DNA from 2 places in the Peribacillus sp. NPDC096379 genome. Region 2 is predicted to be linked to the other one. Evidence: a T-box and tRNA genes for the amino acid it is inferred to sense, from the RefSeq annotation. Region 2 holds a T-box; the other holds one or more tRNA genes.
The links. The T-box of region 2 lies ahead of glyQ (glycine--tRNA ligase subunit alpha). A T-box ahead of a tRNA ligase gene usually reads a tRNA of that ligase, here a tRNA-Gly.

Region 1 (10,691 bases), on a different contig from region 2:
AAGGTTCTCGAGATGCGCTCGCACAACTTTCCCGCTCTTTTATCCTCCTTTTTGAACATGTACTTTTAAGTCAATCTTCTAGCTTCAAATCGAGCTCCCGGTAATTTTGCTGTCTTAACGCTTCATAAACGAGAATGGCAGCCGTGTTAGAAAGGTTCAATGAGCGAACATTTCCAGTCATCGGAATACGAAGACAGCGGTCTTTTTGCTGTTGGATTAAATCCTTAGGTAACCCGGTTGTCTCTCGGCCAAACAAGAAATAAATTTCACGCTCTTGATTGCTGTAATCAAAGCTAGTATGTGGTTTTTCTCCAAATTTGGACAGATAATAGAAATCGCCGCCCTCATTTTGTTCAAAAAACTCATCCAAAGAATCATAATATTGAATATCAACATGATGCCAATAATCTAGTCCGGCCCTTTTCAAAGCTTTATCGTCTGTGGAAAATCCAAGCGGACGAATTAAATGCAACTTCGTATCAGTTGCCGCGCAGGTTCTTGCGATATTTCCGGTATTCGCCGGAATTTCTGGTTGATATAAAACGACATGTATTGCCACGTTCTGTTCACCTCTAGTATAAACTTCAATCCATATTATATCACTAAATGTACCTTGTGCCTCATCATCAGCTTCCATCAAGGATTTTGTAAAACTTGTAAACAATATTAGGCGTATAGGCGCTTGAATCTTCATAAGTCCAATAACGATGTCGACTGTTTGTGGTATGTGCATTCACAAGCGGCATTCCGTATTCATCCTTAGCCGTCACCATCAACGAATGATTAAATCGGCCGTCTCCTTCAAAATCAATACAAATAATATCCCCCACATTCAATTGTTCAGCCGTACGAACTTGCTTTGTCCTAATTCCCTTTCCTCCTGCAAGTAGCTGCTGCAATGCATTTGCAACCGTCCAGCTAAAGCTCCAACTCTTTCCTGACATCCACCATCCCTTATTTCGATTCGGACTTCCCCACATCGGAATTCCTCCAGCATGAAGGCATTGTGAGATAAAACTTGAACAATCATCCGTAAACTTAGGATAAGCTGGATTGAAATCATTCCACCATCTTTCTGCATATTTTACGGCCTTCAAGCGATCGTACGTATAATCCATTCTTTCTGCAACGACATCGATTTCGCGTTCTTCCCGATTCTGACCATATATTCTTTCATTTTCATAATCACTGACCACTCTTCCATCTTGAAACGTAACTCTTCTATCTTCTGTTTCTTCTTCAATGAAGAAAGTGTCTCCCTGTTTAATAAAATATTGAAGATGGAGCTGATAATCTAATTCGGTTTCATTCTGCTTCTCATGCCTCGATAGCACTTGGCCAGTTGCCTTAACATGGACAATTTCTGCTTCCCGTTGTTTAAATAAGTTTTGTTTACGTAAGAGTTTTCCTTCTACCTCTTCACGCGACTTTCCAATATATTGTTCAATCCGCTTCTGCACAATCGCTTTTAGCTGAAGTTTCAAACGAATCCCTCCTCTTAAAGTGAAACTTCCATCAGTTGGGATCTTAACCCGAAAAACGTGGTTTATACAGATGAATGAATCAGGGATTTATCTACTATTTTACCTCTATAATTTCCCTGATGTTCTTACACATTTGAAATAGGAATAAACCCATATGATAAGATATATGTATAAAACTTCAGTAAAAACACAAAAAAAGGCTGACCCCCGCAATTCCTCACGAAAGGTCGAACCTCCATTACTCAGTTATCGTACTAAAACGAAGACCTTTATCAATTTCTGCTAGTACTTCTTCGTCCGTCTCTTTTTCACGTGCTTCTTTAAGCAAGGGTACCGTCTCATCCCCACCGATTTTACCAATTGCCCATGCAGCTGTCCCGCGTATGACAGGTCGTGGATCTTCTTTCATAACGGCTATCAAATCTGGCAGTGCAGTCTCATCTTTAAAATGAGCTAACGCTAAAATCGCATTTCGTTGAATCGGCTTTTTGCCTCGCCAAGATCCTGATGCGGAGCCGTATTTCTCCTTAAACTCGCGGTTTGAAATTGTAAGGAGCGGCTTCAATAACGGCTTAGCCAACTCTGGATCAGGCTCCATTTCTTCATGAAAGTGAAAATCCATGCCTTTATTTTTCGGACAAACAGTCTGACATGTATCACAACCATACAACCGATTGCCGATTTTTGTCCGGAATTCATCTGGTAAAAATCCTTTTGTTTGCGTCAAAAATGCAATACAACGCTTCGCATTCAGCTGTCCTCCTTGAACGAGTGCACCTGTCGGACATACGTCCACACATTTATTACATGTGCCACATTGATCCTCAATCGGTTGATCTGGTGCAAAAGGGATGTTTGTAATCATATCCCCTAAATAAACATACGAACCAAATTCAGGAGTGATAATTGCACAGTTCTTTCCACTCCAACCAATCCCAGCACGCTCTGCAACGGCTCTGTCAACTAGTTCACCAGTATCAACCATTGATTTCGCCATGGCTCCTGGTATTTTTTCCTTAATAAAATCCTCAAGTAGTTGTAGTTTCTTACGTAGAACAACATGATAATCCTGTCCCCATGAAGCTCGGCAAAAAATCCCACGACGTTCACCTTTCTTACTTTGCGGTGCATTCTTCATTTTCGAAGGATAAGCAAGCGCAATCGAAATAATCGATCTCGGTTCATTGAAAATCAACGTTGGATCCACTCTTTTATTGATATCTGGCTCTTCAAAGCCCGATTGGTAATTTAATTCCTGCTGGCGAATAAGTAAATTCTTCATTTCCTGAAACGTTGAAGCCGTTGTAAAACCAATCTTATCTATGCCAATTTCCTTACTATATTGAATCACTTCTTGCTTAAATGCATCTATATCCACATCATTCACTCCTATCAACTAACTAAAAGGAGCATACTCCTTCTTAAACCCTTCTCATCTATGATAAACTATATCCAACCATTTTTGGAGGTGAAAGGTTTGGAAGTTCAGATTGACTCCATACTTCGTGATAAAATTCCTAATTTTAAAGCGGGTATTATTTTTTATAACAATATTGTAGTAGGTGACTCGCCGCAAATGGTCAAAGGCAGGCTCCAGCTATTTCAGGAATCGATCTTCTTTGATCTTCAAGACAAAGAATTAAGTGATCTTTCTGGAATTACAGAATGGCGTCAAACATTCAAAGCAACTGGAACAAACCCATCACGCTACCGACCGTCTGTTGAAGCCCTGTATCGCCGAATAAGCAAACAAAATTACATACAGCCTATCCATTCCGCCATCGACTTAAACAATTTCTTTTCTCTACAATACGAGGTGCCAATTGGTATATATACCCTCGACCAAATAGAGGGAGATGTCACGCTAAAAATTGGCGCAGAAACCGATCAATACGATGGGTTAAATGGTCGCAGGAATTCCATGAAAGATATGATTACATCAGCCGACAAAAATGGACCTTTCGGCAGTCCTTTCGTTGATTCAGAGCGTACCAAGGTAACGGAAACAACAACTTCTGCCCTACAAATCATTTATCTAAAGCCCTCCACTTCACTAGATGAGGCAGATAAGCTGACACAATCATTAATGAAGATGTTTCTACAAGTTCATGGCGGTGAAGGGGTTTATACAATCGTTAAATAGACCCTCTTCCTTACAGTTAGAGTAATTTTGAAGACTCTAAACACCGTCCAAATCATCGGACGGTGTTTTTGTACTGAGGTATTTAAAAAAGCTGATGCTGCAATCCCATAACTAAATCATACAAAAGGCGCGATTACTCATAAAGAAAGTTTTTAGGATCAATAAACTCTCATGATTTTTATGGAATCAATAAGATTTTCCCTGTGCTTTTTCGGCTTTCCAGTAATTTATGTGCTTTTGCGCCATCCTTTAAAGCGAATGTAGTCGGTTCTTTCAGTACTAGTTTTCCATCGATAATCCAGTTAAATAATTGTCCTGAGCGTGTATTCCTTTCTTCATAAGAAGTTAGAACATTCCAAAGGTCTCCACCAGTTAGGGTTTTTGAAGTATCCATCAGCATACGTGGATCAACTGGAGCAGGATCGCCACCTGCCATGCCATAAAACACAATCGTACCACCGATTTTTGTTGCTTCAAAACTGTCTCCTAAAGTCGAACCCACGGACTCATAAACGACGTCCACTCCTCGACCATTTGTCACTTCTTTTACTTTTTCATACCATTTTTCATCATATAGGAATACATGATCCGCCCCAGCTAAATACGCTGCCTCCGCCTTTATTGTTGAAGAGGTTAATCCAATAACCTGCCCGCCAAGCAGTTTAGCGATCTGAACAAGTAGTTGTCCGACACCTCCTGCTGCCGCGTGAACAAGAACAGAGTTTCCTGCTTTGACTTCAAAACTATCCTTTGTTAAATAATGAGCCGTTAACCCTTGAAGTAAAACACTTGATGCCGTTTCAAAAGAAATAGCATCTGGTAACAAAATGGCTTTTTCAACAGGAACAGCAACCAATTCTGCATTGGCAAACGGCACATCCGCAAATGCAATTCGGTCACCAACTTTAATATCGGTAATCCCCACACCTACCTCTTCGACAATACCAGAACCTTCATAGCCTAAAATATAGGGTGGCAGACCTGCTAAATGATAATTCCCCTTCCTTCTGTAAACATCAGCGAAGTTCAATCCTATCGCCTTCATTCGCACCAATATTTCCCCTTTCTTAATGGATGGGTCTGATATCTCTTTATAGTGTAATACCTCTGGACCACCAAACGACTCAAAGATTAATGCTTTCATTTTACTACCCCGTTTCTGCTAATATGAACGGCTACATATGCATGTACCGTTTAGAATTGATGGAACTGACGAAATTTTAGAGCTTACAAATAAGAAGTTAAGTTACTATACACCATTCATTCTCATCCAATCGATCCAGTTTCTATTCCTTCGAAGGATTAAGATTTGAACAAACCATTACAAGTTACACATCAAACTATAAATCCTATTGAAAAGAACTAATATAATCCCAGTCTATAGTTGGTACTGACTATGGAGGACAACCATTAGACTTTTACCCTATATCTTTCTGTTATGACAAGACTTAAAATCATTAAAACAAAGATAAGAATAATGGATACAAAACCAATAATGAGAATCGTTTCATCCGTTAAATTTGAAAAACGGTAAAGGAGATCTGGGATGAATAATATTGCTGGTATCCAAATAGGAAACCATACTTTGCTCCAGATAGCGCAAGAAACAAAAATACAAGTGCAGATGACCACGACGATCCAGTTGATTGTCGTGCTCCCTTTGTAGAAAGGTTCGACAATAAGTCCACTTCCCACCAATAGAATGATAAAAAGTGCAGTCACACTTGAACTTGCAATAATTCCTACAAGGAAAAACTTTTTGTTTGAGAATTGCTTTTTCCCTGACTGTTGTAAAAAGAACACGTAAACAAGAAGTCCGATCACGGCGAAAATGGGAAACCCAATAACTTGAACCATATTTAGTTCAAATTCTCCTTTAATGGCAGGCCCCATTATTAAGTAAGCAATGACTCCTGTAAAATAGAACGGCAGATTTTTTATAAGACTTTTATAATCAGTTTTCATTTCTCTTTTTAATGAAACCATATATTGTTCTGGGGTACCATCAATGATTTCATCGATACTTCTTCCGTTTTTTTGTGTTTCAATGAGATGACCCCTTAATTCCTCTATCAATTCTTTTATCTCACTTTCATTTTTTCCTGAAGTCATAAGATAAAGTCTTAGATTATCAATAAAGGTTTCACTTTTAGCTGATAACATATTTCTTGCCTCCATTCCTTACTCACCTTCCTTTTAATAATTCATTCACTGGATCAGATATTTGTTTCCACTCCTCAATAATGGTGGATAAAGCTTCTTGTCCAGCAGAAGTTAAAAAATAATATTTTCGATTAGGTCCAAAATCAGATGGTCTCATCTCTCCTCTAATTAATCCATTCTTTTGAAGTCTTAGTAAAACAGGATAAATCGTCCCTTCACTTACATCCTTTAACCCAATATTTTGCAGTTTTTGTGAAAGTTCATACCCATAAGCAGTCTCTTTCTCGATCACTGCCAATACACATCCATCTAAAATCCCTTTTAATAATTGACTTCTTATCGACATATACACCATCCTTCAATATCTATTTGGTTAAACAAGATAGTGATCAGAAAAAAACTACGCCAATTACGTTTAATTGTTTGGAAAATCACTAATTGATTAAGCAAGATAGCTTGCTAAAAAAGTAACTACTTGATTATGCAAAGTAGTTGTTTAAAATTTACACTTTTTTTATATTCTTGTCAATGGATGTACGTCATGCTTTTGCACACGATATAAATTAGCAAGGTTGTATTATCTATTTGGAAAAGGTCAAATAACTTCCACTCAAAAAGGACCTAACCTCATAATGCGATCAAATCCTTGGTAAACATAAAAAAACGCAATGCCTCGTTCTCTATGTAACGAAACACTGCGTTAGTAGCTATGTATGGAGCGGGTGAAGAGAATCGAACTCTCATCATCAGCTTGGAAGGCTGAGGTTTTACCACTAAACTACACCCGCATGTAATTTGTCGAAATTTGCGTTTCCTTATCGATAAAATTAATTATATATTTCTTTCATGATTTTTGCAACTCTTTTTTCAAAAAATTCTACGGGGCTTTCGTGAAATTGAAAAAGTCCCCCATAGGAGAACTTTTTCATGCAATTGATTCTTTTATTTCAAAGACTGCAAAATGGGATACAACTCTTCTAAATGTGTAATCTCATAAGTTGGAATAACCTCATTTCGTTCTTTCTCATGACGATTAATCCAAACGGACTGAATGCCTAAGCGGGATGCTCCGAGGATGTCTGTCATTAAATTATCGCCAACCATTAAGACTTCATCCTTACTCACATCCATCCGTTCTAATGCATGTTCGAAAATGGATACGTCAGGCTTCCCTTTTCCGAATCCTCCCGAAATAACAATATGGTCAAAATATGGAGCAAGCTCAGGTGTAATAGCTAGTTTCGTATTTTGTAATTCTGGTGAACCATTTGTCAGCAATAATAAACGATATTTATCATGTAGCTCATCCAATACCTGGAACGTTTCGTCATAAAGAAAAGGCCGCTTTTTCCGCTCTTTGGGGAAGCGTTCCGCTAATTCAGCACCAAATTCTTCATCATTGATCCCAAGCGACTTTAAGCCCCTAGTCCAAGAATCTCGGCGGTAAGCAGGTGCAAACTCCTTCATCTTACCAAATTCGATCCCCTCATCACCGAAATCTCCCCACAATCCTTCAAACGGGTTAATGCCAATCATTTGTGTAAAAGAATAGGTCTCATACGATGCGTAAAGCTTCCTCGCTTCTTCTCGCACTGCTTCCTCTAATTGCAAAGCATCTACTTCATACTTCTCTACAGCAAACTCGCAAGTAGCTTTAAACGCTTCACTTATACTTTTTTGGTCCCATAAAAGGGTATCATCCAAATCAAAAAAGATCGCTTTAATCAACTTCAACAGCTCCTAGTTCAAATTATGTATAACTCTATCATATACACCTTTGGCTAGGATGAAAAGAGAAAAAAGAGTCCTAATATGAATGACTAGTTTCATTCTTTTTTACGAAATTTATGTATGAGGCAAGTTTTTCTTAAACAATATTATCAGTTTGTATTGGGTATTCAAAAACTTATCGGAAAGTTCGGTAATATTTTCTAACAAAAATCCAAAAGAGAAAAAAGCCTTCGCTTCTCCCTCTTTTGCTATCATGAAGCTAAAACTCCAGATTAATTATTTACCGAAAGAGTTTCACTCACCACAAAATCCGCTTCCGTTTTCGCTTTTACTTCATCAAGGGTAACCCCTTTTTGTAGCTCCACCAATTCCATTCCTGATTCCGAGAAATGGAACACCGCTAAGTCCGTGATCAAGCAATGAACGACGCCTTGACCGGTTAGTGGCAATGTACAAGCCTTCTTAACTTTAGATTCTCCATGCTTATTCACATGGTCCATAATCACGACTATTCGTTTAGCACCCTGCACTAAGTCCATTGCGCCACCCATTCCTTTTACCATTTTCCCTGGGATCATCCAGTTTGCCAAGTCGCCATTCTCGGCAACTTCCATCCCGCCAAGAATAGCAAGATCAATATGACCACCGCGAATCATCGAAAACGATTCTGCGCTGTCGAAATAGGAAGCACCTGCTTTTGCTGTGACCGTTTCTTTTCCGGCATTAATTAAATCTGGGTCTACTTCGATATCTTTCGGATAAGCACCAATTCCCAGTAAGCCATTTTCTGATTGCAACATGACATCGACATCTTCCGGAATCATATTAGCGATTAAGGTTGGCATCCCGATTCCTAAATTCACACACATTCCATCTCGTAATTCTTTAACTGCACGTTCTAGAATACGTTTTCTTCCAGTCATAACAACCCCTCCCCTTTATGCATTAGCTGTTGTAAGCCTTTCAATTCGTTTCTCATAATTATCACCAACGAAAACTTTTTGAACGTACACGCCAGACGTATGAACTTCATCCGGATTCAGTTCACCGATTCCAACTATTTCTTCAACCTCTGCGATTGTCACTTTCCCAGCTGTGGCGACTACGGGATTAAAGTTTCTAGCCGTTTTCCGATAAACAAGATTGCCAAATGGATCTGCTTTCCACGCCTTCACAAACGCGAAATCGCCAACAATTCCTTTTTCCATAATATATGTTTTGCCATCAAACTCTTTATGCTCTTTCCCTTTAGCGACCTCTGTCCCTACCCCAGTAGCTGTATAAAAAGCGGGAATTCCTGCTCCTCCTGCTCGTAGGCGTTCAGCAAGTGTACCTTGAGGAACAAGTTCTACCTCAAGTTCGCCGCTTAAAAATTGTTGTTCAAACAATTTATTTTCGCCTACATAAGAAGCGACCATTTTTTTTATTTGTTTATTTTCCAAAAGCAAACCTAGTCCCCAGTCGTCGACACCACAATTATTGCTGACTATTGTTAAATCTTTTACTCCCTTATCTCGTAAACTCGTAATTAATTTTTCTGGAATTCCACATAAGCCAAAGCCACCAACAACGATTGTCGCGCCATCCTCAATTTGTTGAATGACTTCGTCTAATGATGATAGAACTTTCCCCATTTTCCCATCCCCATTCTTTCGTATTCTTTAGCTAAATAATGATACTAAAAATGCAAGAATAAATGCGGCCGCTGTTTTCAAAATCGTAATGACAAAAATATCTTTATAAGATTGACGATGTGTTAGCCCTGTGATGGCAAGTAGTGTGATAACTGCGCCATTATGTGGAAGTGTATCCATTCCACTGGAAGCCATGGAAGCAATCCTGTGTAGCATCTCAGGCGAAATGCCAAGATTTTGTGCCAATTGCAAATAGTGACTTCCCATTACTTCCAAAGCGATGGACAATCCGCCAGAAGCAGAACCGGTAATACTTGCAAGAACGTTTACAGCAATCGCTTCAGAGACGAGTGGGTTGCTACTAGCTACTAGCATTGAAAACTGAGTCTTGAATTACTTTAAAACCAGGTAATGTTTGGACTACATTCCCAAACCCAACTTCAGATGCTGTGTTAAAAATAGCTAGCAATGAACCCATTGCAGCAGCTGTTAATCCGCTTGCCAGCTTTACTTTAATCCGTTTAACATTTAAAAGCATCGCTGCCAGTCCCCAAATTGTTAAAGCAACAATCAATGACCAAGAAGAAGTAACTGTACTAACATTAGCTATATTAAATGTGTCTGCTAATACGGTTTGATCGTACCAGTTCTTAACGGAAATTCCGCTACGGCTAAACAAATAATTGCATAAGGTTACAAGTACGAGTGGTACAATCGCCAGCCAAAAATTAGGAAGTGAAGCCCTTTCCGTACTTTCTGGTTCATTAATATGACCGGTTCCATACCCTTCCCCTTCGATTCAAATTAAAACCCATCCCTCAAAAAAACTTCAGCCTTTCAAGATAACTATGATTCTCTAGAATAACCTATTCCCATTAAAACGCAGGTGGGGTAACTGAAAATAATACAATTGCCTTTTGACTAAAATTATTTTCCCATTTATGTTTCAAATTTGCTGGTATTTTCACGCTATCACCAGCTTCTAATAGATATTCTTCTTCACCCAAATACACCTTAATTTTTCCTTCCAAAATAAATGCTACTTCTTCTCCTTTATGTTCTAGAAGATTTTCGGATGAAGAAGTATTCGAAGGTACATTCATAATCGCTGTTGTTAAATTCCCCGTAAAATTCGGCGATAATAACTCATAAGACAAATTATCGATGATCATTTTCTTACGTTTACTGGACCTAACGATTAAATCCTCCGTAATTGTTTCTTCAAGTAAAAAACTAAAAGTTGGAACATTTAGGGTTTTAGCTAAGACCTTTAAGGTTTGAATAGAAGGATTTGCCAATCCACGTTCAATTTGGCTTAGCATTGAAGGTGTAATATCAGCTAATTTTGCTAACTCTCTACTACTCAATCCTTTAGCTTTTCTATATTTTTCAACTTTCTTACCAATATCTATATTTTCCATAATCGATACTCCTTCATAATATGTTAAATTTAATTTAAATAAAGTTAATATTAATTAACATATAGTTAAGTGTGTGTTAAACTGTATTTAAGTTTATTTAATTATAATTCATAAA
Region 2 (10,691 bases):
TCTTCAATGAAGTCGCCTAAGTGAGAATCATCTTCTTCGCCGATTGGCGTTTCTAGTGATACTGGCTCTTGTGCAATTTTCAAGATTTCACGAACTTTTTCAGGAGTCAGATCCATGTCTTCAGCAATTTCTTCAGGAGAAGGTTCGCGGCCAAGATCCTGAAGCAATTGTCTTTGAACACGAATTAACTTATTGATCGTCTCAACCATATGCACAGGAATTCGAATTGTACGTGCTTGGTCTGCAATCGCACGAGTAATGGCTTGGCGGATCCACCATGTGGCATACGTACTGAATTTGAATCCTTTACGATAATCAAACTTTTCAACGGCTTTAATTAGACCCATGTTTCCTTCTTGAATAAGATCTAAGAAGAGCATTCCTCGGCCTACATAACGTTTAGCAATACTTACTACTAGTCGAAGGTTCGCTTCAGCTAAACGGCGTTTTGCTTCTTCATCGCCTTCTTCGATACGTTCTGCAAGGGCAACTTCTTCTACGGCAGATAATAAATCCACTCGGCCGATTTCTTTCAAATACATGCGGACAGGGTCGTTAATTTTCACCCCAGGTGGTACACTTAAATCATTTAAATCAAATTCTTCTTCTTTTTGTAGTTCTTTTTCATTTGGGTCATCGTCATCTTCTTCCTCACCATCAGTAAGAATTTCGACACCATGCTCACCTAAAAATTCGTAGAACTCATCCATATGATCTGAATCCAGTTCAAAGCTTCCGAGTCGCGCTGCAATCTTCTCAAGGGACAATGACCCTTTCTTCTTCCCTAACTCAAGCAGTTGTTCTTTCACCTGATCTAAATTCAAATCATTATTGTCAACCTCTTTGGAACGTGCTGATTTTTCAGCCATCTGTTCCCCTCCTTCCAAGACTTACACAAGTCAACCAACTATAATAATTTTCGTAATTGAATAATTTCCATACCAATCTGTGCCGCTTTAAGATGGTCACTGCGGCGTTCTGCTTCTTTTCGTTCTGCTTCTTTTTCTTTTATCATTAACATCTTTTCATATTTCAACACTTGATTTAGATAATCTGTCAGTTCTTTGTCGGTAACTTCCTCATTCACTGACATCATTTCTATTTCAGAAACAATTCTTCTCAAGTTTTGATCAGGCAGGTATGTTAAGAAAAAACTCGCATCTGGCTCGTGCCCGTCTTCATAAAATGCATATAAATACGTAATGATCGCTTGATGTTCATCCACATGAAAAACGGTTGTTCCGAGCAGTGCTTGAATTTTTGCGGTCATTTCCCTACTTTTTAACATATGAGCAATCATCATTCGTTCAGCGTTATAATGAGCAGGCCTAAGCTTTCGCTCATATTGTAAAGAATTCATTTTGACAGGAGCAGGAGAGGCGACATTCCCTTTCTTTTTTTCAGAGAAAAAAACTTGCCTTTGCTGCTGCTCTAATGCATCCAATGATAGGGAGAATTCAGACGAGAGTTGACGCAAATAATGATCTCTTTCAACCGGATTTGCAAGCTTGGAAATCTCCTGTAATATATCTTCAATATATTGAATGCGATCTCCTTCATTATTTAAGTTTTTTCCTTTGCGAAGGAAAAGCATTTTAAAAGCCATATGTGTTAAACTGGCCCCTATTACTTCAGAATTAAAGCTTTTTTCGCCATATTTCTTTATGTAGTCATCGGGGTCAAGTTGATCAGGCATGACGGCTACCTTAACTTGAAATCCGCTTTGAAGAAGCATATTTAGTGACCTATTTGCTGCATTCATGCCAGCAGAGTCTGAATCATAACAAATCAAAACTTGGTCGGTATTCCGCTTTAGCATTTGAATATGCTGTTCAGTCAAAGAAGTACCCATTGTTGCGACCGATTGTTCAACGCCTGCACGGACAGCAGAAATGCAATCCGCAAAGCCTTCAAATATGACAACTTGGTCTTTCTTCCGAATATGTGGCCTTGCAGCATGAAAATTATACAAAATCTGACTTTTATTAAATACCGGTGTTTCGGGACTATTTAAATATTTCGGCTCATCCTGACCTAGAGCCCTCCCCGAAAACGCAACCGTATTGCTTTGATGATCCGTGATAGGAAACATGATTCGATTCCTAAAACGATCAAAGTAGGTGCCATCTCTTTCTCGCAAAATGGTTAAACCTGCTTTTTCTAAAAGCTCCGGCTCATATCCCCTTTTCGTGAGAAATTTATAAACAAAGTCCCATGAATCCAAAGAATAACCTATTTGGAATTTTTCAATAGCTTCTTCCGTAAATCCCCGTTGAAGTAAATATTCTAATGCGTCTTGTCCTTCTTTTGTATTAACAAGGAGATGATGATAGAATTTTTTCAAAAGATCATGTGCTTCAATAATCTGTTTAGATTCAACAGGCATTTGAGGACGGGATGATTCTTGGTTTATTTCGACATCTAATGGGATATTTCCTTTTTCGGCAATCTTTTTGGCGGCTTCGATAAAGCTATAGCCTTCGATATCCATTAAAAAGGTAAACACATTGCCGCCTGCCCCACAGCCAAAGCAATGAAAGATTTGCTTGTCTTGTGATACTGAAAAGGAAGGGGTGCTTTCACCATGAAACGGACAAAGGCCGAAATAATTTCGCCCTTGTTTTTTTAGCTGGACGTATTCGCCAATTAAATCGACGATATCCACAGCTTCTCGGATTTGATTTAATTTTTCATCTTCTATTCGGGCATTCGCCATATTTTCACCTTACATTTCGGTGATTGTTTTTAATTCGACATGGATTCGTTATTCCCTGCAAGTTTCGACAAAATTCCCATAAGTTTTTCAACATAGGCTTTTCTGTCTTCCTTCGTAAACGATTTAGGTCCTTTTGTATGCTTACCTTGCCTGCGAAGTTTTGCAGATTGATAACGCATATCAAGAAGAGACATAATTTTATCTTCTGTATATTCCTTTCCACGAGGAGAAAGTACATAAACTCGTTTAGCGAGCAGGGTTCCGGCTAATCCAATATCAGCAGTAATCACGATATCACCTTTTTTTACGGAATTTGCAATTTGAAGATCAGCTGCTTCTTTGTCTGCATCCACATAGATCCATTCACCTTCTGGATCGTTCATCATATTTTTATATGAAGCGACAAAAACAACCGAAACATCGAACATTTTTGCACAATGCAATGTTTCACTTTTTACAGGACACGCATCAGCATCTACATAAATCATTGGTTTTTCATTCACCATAAGTATTAATTCTACATCTTTCTGCATAATCCTTTTTTTCTCCTTCGATTCTTTGCCGAAAAGCATATCTGTCGAATTTTATCATGATGAAGTCCTTGACATTCTAATATTTATAGTCTATTCCGTATTAATTAATACTAAACCTAAAATTTTGTTTTTCTCACAACTTTTTATTATAGTACAATTGTTTAAAAGTTGCTACCATTTCAACTTAATTAGCTCGGAATCGCATGATTGAATTTTTTTTCGAATGGTTAAAATCTGATGTAGGGATAGTCTGTGCAAAATCTACTATGTATTTATTACTTTTTTTGAAAAAAAAATTCTCAAACCATAAAAAGGAGCCGCCATTTGATATAGCGGCAAATGTTTATTTGCGATTATTTATTATATTAATAATGGTGTTAGCTGTCTCTTCCACCGCTTTATTCGTCACATCAATGATTGGGCAATTCAATTTTGCAACGATGCTGTCAAAATTCTTAAGCTCTTCTTTAATCCGTTCTACATTGGCATAAATCGCGTGATCACCTAATCCAAGCGATTTTAAGCGTTCTTTACGAATCGTGTTCAGCTTTTCAGGACTGATTTTCAAACCAAAACATCGCTCTGGAGGAACGAGATACAACTCTTCCGGTGGATCAACTTCAGGAACAAGTGGCACATTCGCAACTTTAAACCGCTTAAGTGCTAGATATTGTGATAATGGTGTTTTGGATGTTCTTGAGACACCGACAAGGACAATATCTGCACGAAGAATGCCACGCGGATCACGTCCATCATCATACTTTACCGCAAATTCAATCGCTTCAACTCGTTTAAAGTAGTTATCATCAAGTTTGCGAACCAGCCCTGGTTCATTCCTAGGCGATGTTTCTGCTCTCTGCTGAAGCATGTCCATAAGCGGCCCAATGATATCATATGCTAATATGTTTTCCTTTTCAGCCTGTTCTTTCATATATGCTCGAATTTCCGGTTTAATGAGTGTATACGCAATGATTGCCTGATTTAATTTTGCAAGGGCAATGACTTCATCCACACCTTGTTCATCTTCAATATATGGAATTCGTTTTATTGAAAAATGATTAGCTGGAAACTGGCTGGCAGCTGCCTTTGTGACCAGTTCTGCTGTTTCACCGATTGAATCAGAAACTACAAAAATAATCGAACCTTTCATTTCAATCCATCCCCTCAGAAAGTCTCTAATAGCTTTCATCAGCTAAAGCAACAAATGCTTTGGCTATATTCGTTTTAGTGATTCGGCCTACCACTTCAAAACCACTTTCAACTTCTTTCACGATTGGTAAAGCATCAATCTGCTTGTCAATCAATTTCTTAGCGACGTCGATCATTAAATCTTCTTTTGTACACATCGTAATGTTGGGCATTCTTGTCATAATAATATTGACAGGGATCGTAGCCAATTCTTGTTTACCGATACTCGCCCTTAACAAGTCTTTACGCGAAAGAACGCCAACAAGCAACGCGTGCTTATCGACAACAAACATCGTTCCCACATCCTCAAGGAACATCGTTACAATGGCATCATATACCGAAATACTTTCATTTATAACGACTGGAATCGATTGATAATCTCTCACATAAATATTATTCAAACTATCGGTTAGGAGTTGTGTGCTCGATTTACCGGTATAAAAATAACCGACTCTTGGCCTTGCATCGAGAAATCCAGCCATTGTTAAAATAGCTAAATCTGGCCTTAGTGTAGCTCGAGTCAAATTGAGCCTATCCGCTATATGTTCCCCGGTAATCGGCCCATTTTCTTTTACAATTTCTACAATCAATTCTTGGCGTTTATTTAATTCGATTTTACTCACCACCCAACTGCTTAAGCAGAGAAACTTATTAGGCTATACTATTTATCATTATTATAACCTATTTAAATGAAAAGAGCACTGAAATCACTATGTAATAAGGTTTACACACCACAAGCTAGATTACTTTACCAGATCGGTTCCGTTCCCTTTTCCTTCATACAAAACTCCTATAGCGTTAAAACGCCACCATTTTCCATGAAGGATTAATCAAGTATCCCGCTGCACTCACCGCATACAATGGTGGCGGTGCGGAGCCGAAATTTTGAAGTGTTTTCTATAATAAAAGAAGTCTACCAGCTAAGAAGATTGGCTAGATTAGTAAGTCGCAAAGACCCGTCCCCATGCCCTTCATATAAAGAGCCAAAATGTCCTAGTACCATAAAGTGAAAATTCAATCAGTGGGGGTTTTCTTCATCCCCCACTGATTGTTAGTCCCTTTCTACTGTCGCTAAGATCTTCGCTATCGCTTCGATCAATCGACAGTACGAACCCGATTGGTTCAACTAAACCGCTGAAGATCACATCGGTAAGTTTCACTGTATCTCACCAATCGAGCTTTTACGGACAGTTATCCCCCACCTACGCTTCCTCGGTTCCTCTAAAGCCCTGAGGTGGTGGTTTACTGCCCGTTAAAGCGGGATAAACAAAGCAAAAGGGGTCAAACCCCACAACAACTGCATACAGTATAAGATAAGTGTACGAGACACTACATACTGATTTAGAGTGCGAGGTCAGACCCTTATAAGACATCCCCATCTTTTCGTTTTTATAAGGATAAAATTTTATTCACGCTGGCAAAGCTTTCTGCTAGTTCACTAATTTCTTTCATGAGTGACAAGCGATTTTCACGAATAGAGTCTTGCTCTGCCATGACCATTGTATGTTCAAAGTATTGCTCAATTTCCGGCTGAAGAGACACGAGTAAGTGGAAGCGAGTTTCCTCATCATCTGTTTCACTGTATTTCGTAGCAACTGTTTGATATTTTTCAAATAATGCTGCCTCTTCTTTGTTTTCAAATAACGTTGGATCGATCGTTTGTTTCTGCTCACATTTACTTGCGATATTCATTACCCGGCTTAACGCTTCGATATTCTTTTTAAATTCCGAGCTGTCTTTTTCTTTTTCAAGCACTAATGCCCGTTCTACTAGGGCTGATACGTTGCCAATTTCGTTGATTAGCAGTGCATCAATCAAGTCATAGCGAATGCCTTTTTCGGTTAATAAATGCTTCACACGTGCTTTAAAGAATTGTAACAGGTCCGCTGAAATTTCAGCGCTATCTCGTTTAGCAATTCCACGCGCTTCCATTTCATCTAGAGCGTATGTGAGTAATTTCTCTAGAGATATCGACCACTTTTTCTCTAATAAGATTTGAACAACGCCGCTAGCCTGCCTGCGTAATGCATATGGATCTTGGGAGCCTGTTGGAATGACGCCAATCGCAAAGAACGAAACGATTGTATCCATTTTTTCAGCGACACTTAAAACGGCTCCGATTGACGATGGCGGAACACTATCTTCTGCATGTCTAGGCATATAATGTTCATTAATTGCAGCTGCTACTTCTTTTGGCTCGCCTTTTAATAACGCATATTTCTCACCCATATAGCCTTGCAATTCGGGGAATTCGTAAACCATGTGACTCACTAGATCAAATTTGGCAATTTCCGCTGCACGTAAGGCAAGTTCTTTCTGATCGGAAAGTTCTACCTGATCGGCAAGTATGCCTGTGAGCTTCTGAACACGGGCCGTTTTTTCAGCCAATGTACCAATTTCTTCATGGTACACAATGGATTTTAACTTTTCTAACGCACTTGCAATCTCTTTTTTCTTATCTTCGCGATAGAAGAAATCCGCATCTGATAACCGAGCTCGCAAGACTTTTTCATTCCCTTTTGCCACATTGTCAAGATAGTCTGCATTTCCGTTACGTACGGTCACGAAATGGGGCAGCAACTTGCCGTCTTTACTTTTAACAGGGAAATAGCGTTGATGTTCTTTCATCGAAGTAATCAACACTTCTTGTGGAAGTTCCAAAAATTCTTCTTCAAAATTCCCGAATAAAGCAGTTGGATATTCCACTAAATTATTAACCTCTTCAAGTAAGTCTTGGTCAACAGGAATTTGCCAGCCATTCTCCACTTCAAGCTTATGAATTTGATCGAGAATCAACTGCTTCCGTTTTTTCGGATCAGCCATGACAAATTGTTGTTCAAGCGCTTTTTCATATTGATCAGGGGTGATGACTTCTACTGCTTCTCCTAGAAAACGATGCCCTTTTGTCATGCGACCTGTTTCTACTCCCGCAATCTCAAATGGGATTACTTCGCTACCGAACAAAGCAACCATCCATTTAACCGGGCGAACAAAGCGAAGATCCTGATCAGCCCAGCGCATATTTTTAGGAAATGAAAGGCTTGTGATGATCTCTTTCAATTCTGTTAATAATTGGAGAGTTGGCTGTCCTTTAATAAACTTATTTACATGAACATACTCCACGCCATTCATTTCTTTAAAATAAATGTCATCGACCGTCATTCCTTGACCTTTTGTAAAGCCAATCGCTGCCTTAGACCAGTTCCCTTCTGCATCTTGGGCAATTTTCTTGGCAGGGCCTTTTGCTTCTTCCTCAATATCGGCTTGAGCCGTTGCCACGTCTTGAATGTAAAATGCTAAACGACGGGGTGTTGAGAACACAGAGACCTCCCCAAAAGGAATTGCTTTTTTCGTTAACCATTTTTGTACTTTATCGGACAATTGTTCCATTGCCGCTGTGACAAATCGTGCTGGCACTTCTTCTAATCCAATTTCCACTAACAAATCTTGCTTATTCATGTTTTAGTTCTCTCCTTTCTCTTTTAAAATGGGGAAGCCTAATTTTTCACGCTCATCATAGAAAGTTTTTGCGATTTTACGAGCTAAATTTCGGCAGCGTGCAATATAACCTGTTCTTTCCGTTACAGAAATAGCCCCTTTTGCATCCAGCAAGTTAAACACATGCGAACATTTCAATACATAATCATAAGCTGGGTGTACGAGTCCTGCTTCCATTTGGGCGTGCGCTTCTTTTTCATACATCGTAAATAATTGGAAAAGCATTTCTAAGTTTGATGTTTCAAATGTATATTTGGAATGCTCATATTCTGGTTGACCATATATATCACGAACCGTAAAGCCATTTGTCCATTCAAGATCAAAGACATTTTCTTTTTCTTGAATATACGACGCCAACCGTTCAATTCCGTATGTGATTTCGACAGAAACCGGTTTACATTCTAATCCACCAACTTGTTGGAAGTAGGTAAATTGAGTAATTTCCATCCCGTTTAACCAAACTTCCCAGCCCAATCCGGCACAGCCTAGTGATGGATTTTCCCAGTTATCTTCTACAAATCGAATATCATGCTGAAGTGGATCAATTCCTAGTGCTTTTAAGGAATCTAAATACAACTCCTGGATATTATCTGGTGATGGTTTCATGATCACTTGAAATTGGTGATGCTGATAAAGACGGTTTGGATTCTCACCATAACGTCCATCTGCTGGGCGTCTTGATGGCTCAACATAAGCAACATTCCATGGCTCAGGTCCGATTGCCCGCAGGAATGTGTATGGACTCATCGTTCCAGCACCCTTCTCGACATCATATGCCTGCATTAAAATACATCCTTGCTCTGACCAATGCTTTTGCAGCGTTAAAATCATATTTTGGATATTCATACTGCGCCTCCATTACATATTATTTTTTCTAATGAAACACAAAAAACTCCCGTCTCTATGCCAGTAGCATAGGGACGAGAGTATACCCGCGGTTCCACCCTAATTGCCGCGTATATACACGGCCTCTTTTATCTGCAAATGCAGCTTATATGCTCCGAAACGCCTTCCTTGAAAGTCCATAGCCCGGCTCACACTATCCCAGGTTCGCTTATATGGAGAAAATCAAGTACTCCTTTTCTTCAACGCATTAAATTTGATTATGTTTTGAATTTTAACGAAGTGTTGCTCGGTTGTCAATCTTTCTAAAATAGATCTTTCATCGAATCCATCTGTTTTAAAAATTTCTTGGATTTTAAATGCAATCCAGAATATTCATCATAATAGGCGTCTATGATCGTCTGCAATTCTTTCTTCGTCTCTTGCTTAACAGAAATATTACCGAGACGAGATAAATCAAAATAATAAAATAAGCGCAACAATTTAACGGTCACAGGCGAAATTTTCATATGGTACTGATCTTTTCCGACACAGCGATGACAAAGAAATCCTCCTTCACGAATTGAAAAAGAGAATTCGCCTTCACTGTTACCGCAACTGGCACATTGACTAAGTGTAGGACTTAGCCCATTCACCTGTAACATCTTCATTTCGAAGATGAACTTGAGAATTTCAGCATCATAGCCTTCATTTATGTAATGGAGCGATTGATAAAGCAACTCAAACAGAAATGGATTTGCCTTCCGATCATCAACGCTCTTATCTAACAATTCCACCATATAAGATGCATACGCTGTTGCGAAAATATCTTCCCTTATCGAGCGCATCGAATCAATTGTTTCACCTTGCTGAAGGCTCCCGAGACCGCTCGAAGGAGTGAAGACAAAATACCCGTAATAAAAGAGCTGTGTGACGGCAGCAAGTCTGTTATTAGGCTTTTTGGCGCCTCTTGCCATCACGCCTATCTTACCGAATTCCCGCGTGTATAGGGTAATAATTTTATTATTCTCGCCATAATCTGTCCGCCGTATAACAATACCTTCACATTTTTGTATCAAGCAAAGATCCACCACCTTTCATTCCAAAGCTGTATGTCGTTAAACGCCACCATTTACCACATATAGCACGCTACACCCACCTAATCACAATGATGGCGGTTCGGAGCCTGAATTTTGGATGTTTTCTTGATAAAATAAGTATACCTGTTAGGCCGATTGGCTATATGAATAAGTCGCGAAGCCCCGCCCTATGCCCTATATATAAAAACGCCACGAGCTACTTTAAAGGAAAGCTTTATCATACAAAGATACTAATACAAATAAGGTAACGGAGCATAGTCAGAATTTATCGATTCCCACTCAATATCTAGTTTACCTTGCAATTTGCTTGGTCACAATCTTTAAGTTAACGAATCTCCGGCACCTTCCAAAAAAGCACAAAGAACGCCTGACTCCCTCGAGCCACGGCGCCTTTAACTATTAATCGTGCATATTTAGAAATCAAGACAAACGTCAGGTAACAGGAAAATCAATTTCAGCTATCTCTTCGTCATTCTCGGCTCGACCGCGTTTTTCCACCTCTAATTCTTTAAAAAGAAGATAGGTATCAATATTACCGGTTTGACTAAACATTCCCCAGGTAAATTCTAACATCGTAAAGCCCACCTTTCGTGAGTAGCATGATACTTTTTTCTGACCTATTCATATCTTGACCCTTCAATCCATTTTCATAAGACGTAAATTTTGCTAATTAATATTCATCCTCGTTAAATCCATAATCACGCAGTTGGGACATTTTATTGCGCCAGTCTTTTTGAACTTTCACCCATAATTCTAGGAACACTTTGGAACCTAATAGGTTTTCAATGTCGACGCGCGCACGACTGCCGACTTCTTTCAGCATTTTCCCTTGCT

Region 1: it has a tRNA-Gly gene. The T-box ahead of glyQ (glycine--tRNA ligase subunit alpha) is inferred to sense a tRNA for this amino acid. The anticodon was not compared.

The regions. Positions count from the first base shown of each region.
Region 1 is NZ_JBIWFD010000002.1:5,797-16,487, reverse strand. It holds gene trmL (tRNA (uridine(34)/cytosine(34)/5-carboxymethylaminomethyluridine(34)-2'-O)-methyltransferase TrmL) at 71-559, opposite strand; gene ACIQZI_RS09185 (amidase domain-containing protein) at 627-1,484, opposite strand; gene queG (tRNA epoxyqueuosine(34) reductase QueG) at 1,723-2,862, opposite strand; gene ACIQZI_RS09175 (B3/B4 domain-containing protein) at 2,962-3,627, shown strand; gene ACIQZI_RS09170 (quinone oxidoreductase family protein) at 3,806-4,771, opposite strand; gene ACIQZI_RS09165 (HAAS domain-containing protein) at 5,038-5,805, opposite strand; gene ACIQZI_RS09160 (PadR family transcriptional regulator) at 5,813-6,136, opposite strand; tRNA gene ACIQZI_RS09155 (tRNA-Gly) at 6,505-6,578, opposite strand; gene ACIQZI_RS09150 (HAD family hydrolase) at 6,733-7,518, opposite strand; gene ACIQZI_RS09145 (hypothetical protein) at 7,636-7,776, opposite strand; gene ACIQZI_RS09140 (3-oxoacid CoA-transferase subunit B) at 7,794-8,444, opposite strand; gene ACIQZI_RS09135 (CoA transferase subunit A) at 8,460-9,155, opposite strand; partial or broken gene ACIQZI_RS09130 (GntP family permease) at 9,183-9,948, opposite strand; gene ACIQZI_RS09125 (helix-turn-helix domain-containing protein) at 10,031-10,576, opposite strand.
Region 2 is NZ_JBIWFD010000001.1:1,011,071-1,021,761, reverse strand. It holds gene rpoD (RNA polymerase sigma factor RpoD) at 1-869, opposite strand, end outside; gene dnaG (DNA primase) at 908-2,716, opposite strand; gene ACIQZI_RS04810 (YaiI/YqxD family protein) at 2,746-3,249, opposite strand; gene ACIQZI_RS04805 (pyruvate, water dikinase regulatory protein) at 3,593-4,399, opposite strand; gene ccpN (transcriptional regulator CcpN) at 4,425-5,063, opposite strand; gene glyS (glycine--tRNA ligase subunit beta) at 5,827-7,896, opposite strand; gene glyQ (glycine--tRNA ligase subunit alpha) at 7,900-8,781, opposite strand; T-box leader at 8,849-9,033, opposite strand; gene recO (DNA repair protein RecO) at 9,084-9,836, opposite strand; gene ACIQZI_RS04780 (YqzL family protein) at 10,290-10,430, opposite strand; gene era (GTPase Era) at 10,528-10,691, opposite strand, start outside.